One region of the Pseudomonas sp. MT3 genome, then DNA from elsewhere that is predicted to be linked to it. Evidence: riboswitches for the same ligand, from Rfam matches in the RefSeq annotation. Region 1 holds a riboswitch; the other holds the start of a gene.

Region 1 (5,706 bases):
CACCGCGCTCGCGGAAGGCGGCGAGCACCCTGGCGGCCTGGTCGGCGGCGGCCTCGATGCCGACCAGCGGCCATTTGCCGGAAGGGAAGTAGTCGTTCTGGATATCCACTAGGATGAGCGCTTGCTTGGCCATTTCCGAAGTCCTTCTTGAACGTTGAGTGGTGAGGAAGTGGAACCAGTATGGTTCGCCGCGCGCTGCGGGGGGATCAGGCGGAACGACAATAACCGGGGGAAAACTGACAATGGTTGTGCAACGGAGCGTCGTCGAGATCGGGTTGCTGCTCTACCCCGGTGTGCAGGCGGCGGCGCTGCATGGGTTGACCGACCTGTTCGCGGTGGCCGAGCGGATCGCTGGCGAAGAAGCCGCGCAGCAGTTGCCGGCGCTGCGCGTCAGCCACTGGTCCGGCGAGGACGGCGGCGAGCCCCGGCGTATCTTCGACACGCGCCCGGACGTGGACAGCCGGCTGGTCGCCGTGCTCGTCCCTCCGGCGCTGTTCGGCCTGCCGGATGCTGAGCCCTTGCGCCATCTCACCGAATGGCTGGCCGCGCGCCATGCGCAGGGCGCCATCGTCGGTTCGGTGTGCATCGGCGGGCTGCTGGTGGCCGAGGCGGGCCTGCTCGATGGGCGTTCCGCCACCGCCCACTGGAGCGGGGCCGAGGCCTTCGCCCGGCGTTTTCCCAGGGTGCGCCTGGAGGCGCACAAGCCGATCGTCGATGATGGCGACCTGATCACCTCCGCCGGGCTGATGGCCTGGTCGGACCTCGGCCTGCGCATCGTCGACCGCCTGCTCGGCCCGAGCATCGCCAACCGCACCGCACGCTTCCTGGTGGTGGAACATAGCGACAGCGCCCAGCAATGCGGCAGCAACTTCGCGCCGCTGCTGGGGCATGGCGACGCCGCGATCCTCAAGGTGCAGCACTGGTTGCAGGGCAATGGCGCGGTGGACGTCAGCCTCGCCGTCATGGCCGCCCAGGCAGGGCTGGAGGAGCGCACCTTCCTGCGCCGTTTCCGCGCCGCTACCGGACTCAAGCCTACCGAGTACTGCCAGCACCTGCGGGTGGGCAAGGCGCGCGAGCTGCTGGAGTTCACCAACGGTACGGTGGACCACATCGCCTACACCGTTGGCTACCTCGATCCAGGCTCGTTCCGCAGCACCTTCCGCAAGATCACCGGCATGGCGCCGAGCGACTACCGCAAGCGCTTCGGCGCCAAGCCGGGCTAGGTCGCGCTCAGGGACTGACCGATGGCGTGTCCGCCGCCTGCTGCAGCATCTGCGCGAGCAGCGGTGCATATTCCGCGTCGGTCATCGCCGGGTGCACCTGCAGGTGCATCAGGTCGGTCCACTGCAGCATCCAGCGTTGCACGTCGAGGGGGTTCTCGGCTTCCGCCAGGCCGAAGCCGAGCATGTGGCCCATGGCGTGCCAGCGACCGACCAGCTTCACGCCGGGCGGCGGCTGGCCGCCGGTCTTGAGGAAGCGCTGGATGATCCTGTCGCGGTTCTCGATGGGGATGGTCCAGTTCACCAGATAAAGCATGTCGCACCTCCGGCCCGGCTCCGGGCTTCGCTGGACGCGGACCCGAACCGGCGACGCCGCCAGAGCCGCGCCTGTGTATCCCAGGCGTGACAGTCTCCGGCTGGGAGCGGCGTTCTTCCGACAGGCATAGCAGCAGCCAGCGAAGCGGGAGCGGCCGCTGATCGGCGGTCGTCAGGGCAGGTGATCGACGGTCAGATCCAGCGATCATTCTCCGCCGTGCGTTCGCCGCCCTGGTCGCCGGTGTTCAGCACGCCGCGCGGTTCGATCAGCATCACCTGCACCTCGTGTTCGGCATAGGGCTTGTGCTCGACGCCGCGAGGCACCACGTAGAGTTCGCCGGCTCGCAGGGTCAGCGGGCCGTCGCGGAAGTCGATGCGCAGCTCGCCGTCGAGCACGATGAAGGTCTCGTCGGTGTCGGCGTGGCTGTGCCAGACGAAATCGCCGTGCAGCTTCACCACCTTGAACTGGTAGTCGTTCATCTCGGCGATCACTCGCGGCTGCCAGGTCTCAGTGATGCGGCCGAGCTTGTCCTGCAGGTTGATCGGTTGGCGTTGGGTCACGGTGGTTTTCTCCTTGGGATCGTTCTGTCCAAACTACTGCTGGTCCCTGGAGCGGTCTTGCAGGAACTTGCGCTTCGGTGTGGCTCCCCGTGTTGCGGTTGGTCTCCGGGCAGCGCTGAGCAGCGCAAAGCGGGCGACTATGCTCAGAACCTCGCGCCCTTTTCGCCGGAGATCGCCATGCCCACGCCCGCTCCCATCGCCCGCCCCAGCGTCATTCCCTGCCTGCGCTACCGCGATGCGCCGCAGGCCATCGACTGGCTGTGCGCCACCTTCGGTTTCCAGCGGCAGCTGGTGGTCGCCGATGACCACGGCGGCATCGCCCACGCGCAGTTGGCGCTGGCCGATGGCAGTGGGCTGGTGATGCTCGGGTCGCTGCACGACAATGAGTACGGCCGGCTGATGCGCCAGCCCGACGAGATTGGCGGCTGCACCCAGAGCATCTATGTGGTGGTGAGGGATGCCGAGGCGCTGTATCGCGCGGTAGTGGACGGTGGTGCGCAGATCGTCATCGACATCAAGGACGAGGACTACGGCGGCCAGGGTTTCACCTGCCGTGGTCCGGAAGGGCACATCTGGAGTTTCGGTACCTACGATCCCTGGCACTGATCCTGCGCTTTTGCGCCGCTCCCGCAACATCCTGTCCAACCCCCGCGCTTGACGCTTTCGTCCGCCGAATGTTCAGATTCGCCCCGTTTCAGGTGCCCCCCGCCGCCGTGCGTGGGGTGAAACGGGAAGCCGGTGCGTCGCCCTCGTGCGATCAGTCCGGCGCTGCCCCCGCAACGGTAAGCGAGCGGAGCATCCACTAGGCCACTGTGTTCAGGCATGGGAAGGCGGATGTTTCATGATCCTCGCAAGCCCGGAGACCGGCCTGGAACCTGTTTGGCAAACCCGCGGTGGGCGGGCGTGAGCCGGTTCCCGGGGCGCGCTCGTTCCGGGTGTCGCTGCGCCGCCTGCGAAATCCCGATTTCGAGGCGATCACCTTGCAACTTCCTATCTATCCGAACCGGCGTGCCCTGCGCTGGACTCCCGTTTTCTCCCTCTGCGTCCTCGGCCCGCACCTGTCGGCGGCGCCGCTGGACCTGGCCGATGAAATCGTCAACGCGCCTTCGGTGGAGTCCACCACCGTGGCGGACATGGCCCGCTACGGCAGCAAGCTGGAGGTCATCGACCGCCAGCAGATCGAACGCGCCGGCCCCAGCGCCGACATCACCCGCGTGCTGCAGATGTACGTGCCCGGCCTGTTCGTCGCGCCGAAGAACGGCCCGTTCGACTACGGCACCTACTCGCTGCTCGGCGGACGCAACGACGACACGCTGATCCTGCTGGACGGCGTGCGCCTGAACAACCGCCTCTACGGCGGCATCTACCTCGACACCCTGCCGACCACCGCGGTGGAGCGCATCGAAGTGCTCAAGGGCGGCCAGGGCCTGCTGTTCGGCACCCAGGCGGTGTCCGGGGTGATCAACATCGTCACCCGCAGCGCGCGCAGTCGCGAGGCATCCGGCGAGGTGAACCTCGGCCTGGACACCTTCAAGGGCCGCAGCGGTGATGCCCGCGCCGAGAAGATCGTGCACAACGGCCTGGGCGACCTCGGCCTGATGGCCTATGTCAGCCACAACCGCTCCGACGGCTACCAGCCGTACCGCGACCAGGACATGACCAGTACGGTCAGCGACAAGCGTCGCTCGTACGACGTCAACGTGTTCGGCGCCAAGGCCATCCAGGCCATCGGTGAGGCCTCGCGGCTGGAGCTGTTCTACCAGTACGCCGATGCCGAACTGGACTTCGCCCGGCCGACCTCCAACCACCACACCAGCAACAACCGCGTGCAGCAGATCGCCACGGCGACCTTCCAGCAGAGCGTCGGCGACGATTTCAGCTGGTTCGCCAAGACCCACCTCAACGATTGGGACACCCGCTACGACCGCGTCTACAACCTGCAGGGCGGCGGTACCCAGGTGCTCAATCACAACGACTACTGGGGCTTCACCGACTGGGGCACGCAGCTTGAAGGCAAGGCACGCTTCGGCGGTGGCCACGAGCTGGTCTTCGGCAACGACAACCAGTGGTACAAGGGCCAGGACGATGTGCTGATCATCGACAACGACAAGGCCGAATCCCATGCGCTCTACGCCCAGCTGCGACCGAACATCGAGGCGCTGCCCGACTGGCACCCGAGCCTGGGCGTGCGCCGCGAGGAAATCTCGGGCGGTGAGGGCGCCACCGTGTGGATGCTGACCTCGCTCTACGACCTCACGCAGCAGCTCAAGCTGCGCGGCCAGTTGGGCACCGCCTTCAAGTTGCCCACCGCCGAGCAACTGTTCGTCAACGAACCGGGCGACGAAGTCGGCAACCGCGACCTCAAGCCCGAGCGCAGCCGCAACGCCGAACTGGGCCTGGACTACACCGGCGAGCTGTTCGACCAGCCGTGGAGCGGCAGCGTCACCCTGTTCCGTCGCGAGATCACCGACCTCATCACCCTCGCCGGCGATCAATGGGTGAACGGCAATGGCGAGATCACCGTGCGTGGCGTGGAAGCCAACGGCCAGTGGCAGTTCGGCCGGCACTGGCAGCTCTCCGCCGACGCCACGCGCAATCGGGTGGACAGCCACGACGGCGTGACGGTGAACAACATCCCGCACTTCTTTGCCCGCCTGCGCCTGGGCTATGACGACAGCCTCTGGGGCGCCGGTCTTGCCGCGCGCTACGTCGGCTCCATCGTCAGCGCCCAGGACGACGACTACGGCCACTACAGCGTGCTCGATGGCGATGCCTACCGCTACCTCGACGGCGCCCGCGCGCATCGCCTGAGCCTGCTGCTGGAGAACCTGCTGGACCGCGACTACGCCACCGGCCGCAGCAGCAACGGTATCCGCCAGGTGGACAACCTCGGCCGGCCGCGCACCGCCGAGCTGCGCTACACCTTCAGCTTCTGATGAAGGCCATCCTGCTGGTCGGCCCGCTGGCCGGAGCCCAGGGCGAGCGCCTACTGCGCGAGGTATCGGCGCGCCTCGCCGGCGTCGAATGCATCGACACCGGTGAGGGTTTCGATTCGCTCTGGGGGCGGGTGCGCGAGCTGTTGGCCGAGAGTATCGAACTGCTGCTGGTGGACCTCGAACCGACCGCCGACGGCGCCTATCTCGAGTGGCTGCGCGCGGAACTGGCTGCGCTGTGCGGGGAGCATCCGCAGGCGCCGTTGCCGAAGGTCACCGCTTCGGCGCTCGGTCGGCGCGGGCTGGATGTGGCGGCGGTGCTGACGGCGATTGACGATCCGGCGCAACAGCTGGACTGCCAGGGCGTCGGCGAGGTGCCGTCGCAACCGGACTGGTCCGCGCCGCCGCCGCATCGCCGTCACCTGTTCCTCTGCACCGGGCCGCGCTGCGTGCGGCGCGGCGCGCTGCCGTTGTGGAAGACCCTGCGCCGCGAGTTGATCCGCCTCGACCTCTACGAGAACGCCGAGGGCGCCCTGCTGACCCGCACCGGCTGCCAGTTCCCGTGCAATCGCGGGCCGCTGCTGACGGTGTATCCCGAACGTGTCTGGTATGGCCTGCGCAGTGACGAGCAGGTGTGCCGGGTGGTGGCGGAGCATCTGCGTGACGGCGTGCCGGTG
Region 2 (5,706 bases), on a different contig from region 1:
CAGGCGCTGTCGGCGGCCAGCCAGACCGTAGACCCGGAGCGCCACGTGCACTCGATGCACGGCTACTTCCTGCGCCCGGGGGATGCCAGCAAGCCGGTCGTCTACCAGGTCGACCGCGTGCGCGACGGCGGCACCTTCAGCACCCGGCGCGTCACCGCGATCCAGAAGGGCCAGCCGATCTTCGCCCTGAGCACCTCCTTCCAGACCGACGAGGAGGGCTTCCAGCACCAGATCCCGATGCCTGACGTGGTTGGCCCGGAGAACCTGCCCACGGATCTCGAGCTCAAGCAGCGCAGCGCCGAGCAGTTCCCCGAACTGATCCGCGACAAACTGCTGTATCCCAAACCCATCGAGATCCGCCCGGTCACCCAGAACGACCCCTACGAGGCGCAGGTCGGCGAGCCGATCAAGTACCTCTGGCTGCGCGCCGACGGCAAGCTGCCGGACATCCCGGCGCTGCACAAGTACATCCTCGCCTACGCCTCGGATTTCGGCTTCCTCACCACCTCGCTACTGCCTCACGGGCATTCGGTGTGGCAGAAGGACATGCAGGTTGCCACCATCGACCATTCCGTGTGGTTCCACCGCGACCTGCGCGCGGACGAGTGGCTGCTCTATGCGATGGACAGCCCCTGGGCCGGCAATGGCCGCGGCTTCGTGCGCGGCAGCATCTTCAACCGCGACGGCCAACTGGTCGCGTCCACCACCCAGGAAGGCCTGATTCGTCATCGCGAGGATTGGTCGTGAAACTCGGCGACATCCGCCACTGGGTGTTCGACATGGACGGTACCCTGACCCTGGCGGTGCACGACTTCCCGGCGATCAAGCGGGCCTTGGGCATTCCCCAGGAACACGACATCCTCTCCCACCTCGCGGCATTGCCGGAGGACGAGGCGGCGGCCAAGCACGCCTGGCTGCTGGAGCATGAGCGCGAACTGGCGGTGGCCTCCATTGCGGCGCCCGGTGCGGTGGCGCTGGTGCGCGCGTTGCACGGGGCCGGCTACCGCCTGGGCATCCTCACCCGCAACGCCCATGAGCTGGCGCTGATCACCCTGGCCGCCATTGGGGTGGGCGATTGTTTCCACAGCGGCGACATCCTCGGCCGTGGCGAGGCCGATCCCAAGCCCAGCCCGGACGGCCTGCTGCGCCTGGCCGCGCGCTGGGACGTGGCGCCGCAGCGGATGCTGATGGTCGGCGACTACCGCTTCGACCTCGATTGCGCCCGCGCGGCGGGTGCGCACAGTGCGTTGGTCAACCTTCCGGATAACCCCTGGCCCGAGCTGACCGACTGGCATGCGCAGGATTGCGCGCAGTTGGGGCGAATGGCGGGAGTGCTCTAGGCCCGCTGCTGGGCGGGTTCGCGAGCAAGCTCGCTCCTACAGGGTTCAGCACGCGCTGAGACATCGGAGCTACACCGGGCCGCTTTTTGTAGGAGCGAGCTTGCTCGCGAACCGACTTCCCACTATTCCACAGGCCCGGCGTAGGAGCGGACTTCGTCCGCGATTGGTGTCGGCCACGCAGGAGCATCGCGGATGAATCCACTCCTACGGAGGCTCTGTTCGATACCGGTGCGCCTCACCCCAGCCCTCTCCCAAGGGGTGAGGGCGCCGAATCTTGAGCCTGCCAGGACAGTCCCTCTCCCTCCGGAGCGGGTGCGTAGCCAGGGGCAGGGTGAGGGGCCGTCAGGCCGCTTCCCTTACAGCTCCGGCGTCCAGGTCACCGCCAGCAGCGCGGTGCGCCCCGGTTCGCGGTAGGGGCGGGCTTCGCCCATGAAGTCCATCGGGCTGGTCGGGCGCAGGTAGTCGCCCAGGGTGTAGTTGCGATCCAGGGCGTTATCCAGCTTCAGGTCGAAGCGAATCTCATCGCTGGCCAGCCAGCTGGTGCGCAGGTCGAGCACGCCGTAGCCGGACAGTTCGCGGGTGTTGGCCGCGTCGTCGTAGCGTTGGCTGACCGCACGCCAGGTGCCGCCGACGCCGAAGGCGCCGAACTGGCGATCCAGGTCCAGGCTCAGGGTGCGCCGCGCGCGGTATGGCAGGGTGTGGCCGGTGTCGCGGTCGCGCGGGTCGATCAGGCTCAGGCCGAGCGCGGCCTGCCAGCCCAGCACGTCGCGGGCGACGCTGGTCTCGAAGCCATTGATGCGCGCCTTGTTGATGTTCTCCGGCTGATTGCTGTTGCTGTCCCAGGCAATCATGTCGTCGATTTCGGTGCGGTACAGCGAGGCTTCCAGGTGTGTGCCCGAGAAGTCACCGCGCCATTGCAGCTCGTAGGTCTTCGAGGTCTCGGCCTTGAGGTCCGGGTTGCTCGCGCCGGGGTAGTAGAGGTCGCTGAAGGTCGGCGCGCGGAAGCCTTCGCCGTAGCTGGCGATCCAGGTCTGGCTGTCGCCCACCGGCAGGCTGAAGGCGGCGTTCCAGCTGTTCTGGCTGCCGTAGGCCTGGTTGTTGTCGTGGCGGATACCCAGCTCGGTGCCGAAGCTGTCGCCCTTGAAGCTGTGCTGGGCGAAGAAGGCACGGTTGCTGCGCTGGTCGTCGGCAAAGGCGGTGGTGCCGTCGACCTTGTCTTCGTACCAGTCGGTGCCCAGCGCCAGCTGATTGGCATCGTCCAGTCGCAGGCGGTTGATCCAGCTCGCCGAGTGGCGGGTGGTTCCCAGCGTGCCGTTGTTCCAGCTGTCGGCGGCGCCCACGGCCTTGTTGCGGTCGAAGCTGCGGCCCAGTTCCAGGCGGCTGTTCCACATCTTCGTGATCTGGCCGTCGAGGTAGGCGCTGTAGCTGCTGACGCGGAATTCGTCGCGGGGCGAGCCCGGCTCGAAGTTGTAGGCGTCGTCGTATTCGTTCTTGCCGCGCTGGTCGTTGAGGTTCAGGCCGGCCTTCCAGTCCTCGCTGAAACGGTGGTCCAGGTTCAGGTGCACGGCCTTGTTGCGCTGGGCGTCGTGATCGTTGTCGGCGCCGACGTTGTCGCTGGTGCGATCCCAGCCCTGGCTCTCGTCGAGGCTGCCGCCGAGGTTGTAGCGGGTCTGCTCGTCGCCGCCGGACAGGCTCAGGCTGCGTTCGAAGGTGCCGTGGCTGCCGGCAGCCAGGCGCACTTCGGGGTGCAGGCCGGCTTCGCCGCGACGGGTGAAGATCTGGATGACCCCGCCAATGGCGTCGGCGCCGTACAGGGCGGAGCGCGGGCCGCGGGTCACCTCGACGCGCTCGATGCTGTCGATGCTCAGGTAGTCCAGGCGGGCGATGCCGCTGCTGGCGGAGGCGACGCGCTGGCCGTCCACCAGCACCAGGGTCTGCGCGGTGCTGGTGCCGCGCACGGAGTACGAGACCACGCCGCCGGAGCTGCCCATCTGCACGCCAGGCACGCGGGCGAGCAGGGCGGGCACGCTGCGCACTTGTAGCCGCTCGATGTCGGCACGGGTGAATACGCTGTTGGCCGAAGTGGCTTCGGCGCGCGGCTGGGCCTGGCGTGCGGAGGTGATCACCTGGTCGGAGAGCCGGTAGATGTCGTCGGCGGCGAAGGCCAGGCCGGGCAGCAGGCTGGTGGCCAGGGCGAGTCGGGGCAGTTTCATGGAGCGTCCTCAAAAGCGGTCGGATGACTTTCGAGGAGGGCGTGGCAAGGGCGGCAGGCCGCACTTGACGGTGCGGCCCTCCGCAACACCTGTCGGGGCGTGTCGAGGGCGGTCTCCGGGCTGCCGACGTCACATCGCCGCCTTCCCGCATTCAGCAGTGGCGGATGGCGATGCTGCGCTCCGTGAGGGGCGCGTCGGTTACCGTTGCGGGGGCAGCGCAGGTCTTTCACCTGCTTCCCGTTACCTCGAACGAAAACGGGCGCACCTTAGTCGGTGCGCCCGTCACTGGCAATACTCCCGGGGAGGGATGCGCCGATCGGTCTCAGCGCTTGCCGAGGGCCTCCAGGCGCGCCTTCACCGAGGCTTCGATGCCGGCGGTGTCTAGCCCGCACTCCGCGAGCATCTGCGCGGGCTTGGCGTGCTCGACGTAGTAGTCCGGCAGGCCCAGGTGCAGGATCGGCTGCTGGAGGTTCTCGCGGGCGAGGAATTCGCTGACGGCGGCGCCGGCGCCGCCCATCACCGAGTTCTCCTCGACGGTCACCAGCAGCTCGTGGCTGGCGGCCAGCTGGCGCACCAGTTCCTCGTCCAGCGGCTTGACGAAGCGCATGTCGGCGACCGTGGCATCGAACTGCTCCGCCACTTTCAGCGCTTCGGCCAGTTGCACGCCGAACACCAGGAAGGCAACCTTGCCGGCCTTGCCTTCACGGCGCACCACGCCCTTGCCGATCTCGACCGGTGCCAGCGCCGCCTCGATGGGAGCGTTGGGGCCGGTGCCGCGCGGGTAGCGCACCGCCGCCGGGCCTTCGAAGTGATGGCCGGTGGTGAGCAGCTTGCGCAGTTCGTTCTCGTCGCTGGGGGTCATCACCAGCATGCCGGGGATGCAGCGCAGGTAGGAGAGGTCGAAGCTGCCGGCGTGGGTCGGGCCGTCTTCGCCCACCAGACCGGCGCGGTCGATGGCGAACAGCACGTCGAGGTTCTGCACCGCGACGTCGTGGATCAGCTGGTCGTAGCCGCGCTGCAGGAAGGTGGAGTAGATCGCCACCACGGGCTTTGCGCCGTCGCAGGCCATGCCGGCCGCGAGGGTCACGGCGTGCTGCTCGGCGATGGCGACATCGAAGTAGCGGTCCGGGAATCTGTCGGCGAAGGCGACCAGGTCGGAGCCTTCCTTCATGGCCGGGGTGATGCCGACCAGGCGCGGGTCCTGGGCGGCCATGTCGCACAGCCACTGGCCGAACACGCTGGAGTACTTCGGCCCGCCGGCCTTCTTCGGCGCGGCGTGGGCGGCGCCTTCGGTTTCCAGCTTGGTGATCGCGTGGTAGCCGATCGGGTCGATCTCGGCCGGGCCGAAGCCCTTGCCCTTCTTGGTCACCACGTGGAGGAACTGCGGGCCCTTGAGGTCACGCATGTTGCGCAGGGTGGCGATCAGGGTCGGCAGGTCGTGGCCGTCGATGGGGCCGATGTAGTTCCAGCCCAGCTCCTCGAAGAGCGTGCCGGGGACCAGCATGCCCTTGGCGTATTCCTCGGTGCGGCGGGCGATCTCCCAGGCGCCGGGCAGGCGCGAGAGCACCTTCTTGCTGCCTTCGCGCATGCTGCTGTAGGTGCGGCTGGAGAGGATCTTGGCCAGGTAGTTGGACAGGCCGCCGACATTGTTGGAGATCGACATGTCGTTGTCGTTGAGGATCACCAGCATGTCGGCCTTGACCTCCGACGCGTGGTTGAGCGCCTCGAAGGCCATGCCGGCGGTCAGTGCGCCGTCGCCGATCACCGCCACCGACTTGCGGTTGGAACCCTGCATGCGCGCGGCAATGGCCATGCCCAGCGCGGCGCTGATGGAGGTGCTGGAGTGACCGACGCCAAAGGTGTCGTACTCGCTCTCCGAGCGGCGCGGGAAGGCGGCCAGGCCGTCCTTCTGGCGCAGGCTGCCCATGCGCTCGCGGCGACCGGTGAGGATCTTGTGCGGGTAGGCCTGGTGGCCGACGTCCCACACCAGACGGTCGTCCGGGGTGTCGAAGACGTAGTGCAGGGCCACTGTCAGCTCGATCACGCCAAGGCCTGCGCCGAAATGGCCGCCGGTCTGGCCGACGCTGTACAGCAGGTACTGGCGCAGTTCGTCAGCGAGGGTCAGCAGCTCCGCTTCGCCCAGCCGGCGCAGC

The links. Region 1 has a riboswitch for cobalamin ahead of ACYCAX_RS18035 (TonB-dependent receptor plug domain-containing protein). Riboswitches for the same ligand answer to the same signal wherever they lie in the genome.
Region 2: another riboswitch for cobalamin. It lies ahead of ACYCAX_RS15570 (TonB-dependent receptor domain-containing protein); the one in region 1 lies ahead of ACYCAX_RS18035 (TonB-dependent receptor plug domain-containing protein).

The regions. Positions count from the first base shown of each region.
Region 1 covers NZ_JBTVPY010000017.1:59,364-65,069, reverse strand. Annotated here, with positions in the region: gene ACYCAX_RS18060 (cysteine hydrolase family protein) at 1-133, opposite strand, end outside; gene ACYCAX_RS18055 (GlxA family transcriptional regulator) at 243-1,223, shown strand; gene ACYCAX_RS18050 (DUF3303 domain-containing protein) at 1,231-1,536, opposite strand; gene ACYCAX_RS18045 (cupin domain-containing protein) at 1,728-2,096, opposite strand; gene ACYCAX_RS18040 (VOC family protein) at 2,274-2,702, shown strand; cobalamin riboswitch at 2,776-2,982, shown strand; gene ACYCAX_RS18035 (TonB-dependent receptor plug domain-containing protein) at 3,077-5,032, shown strand; gene ACYCAX_RS18030 ((2Fe-2S) ferredoxin domain-containing protein) at 5,032-5,706, shown strand, end outside.
Region 2 covers NZ_JBTVPY010000013.1:160,010-165,715, forward strand. Annotated here, with positions in the region: gene tesB (acyl-CoA thioesterase II) at 1-747, shown strand, start outside; gene ACYCAX_RS15565 (HAD family hydrolase) at 744-1,340, shown strand; gene ACYCAX_RS15570 (TonB-dependent receptor domain-containing protein) at 1,697-3,553, opposite strand; cobalamin riboswitch at 3,660-3,834, opposite strand; gene dxs (1-deoxy-D-xylulose-5-phosphate synthase) at 3,876-5,706, opposite strand, start outside.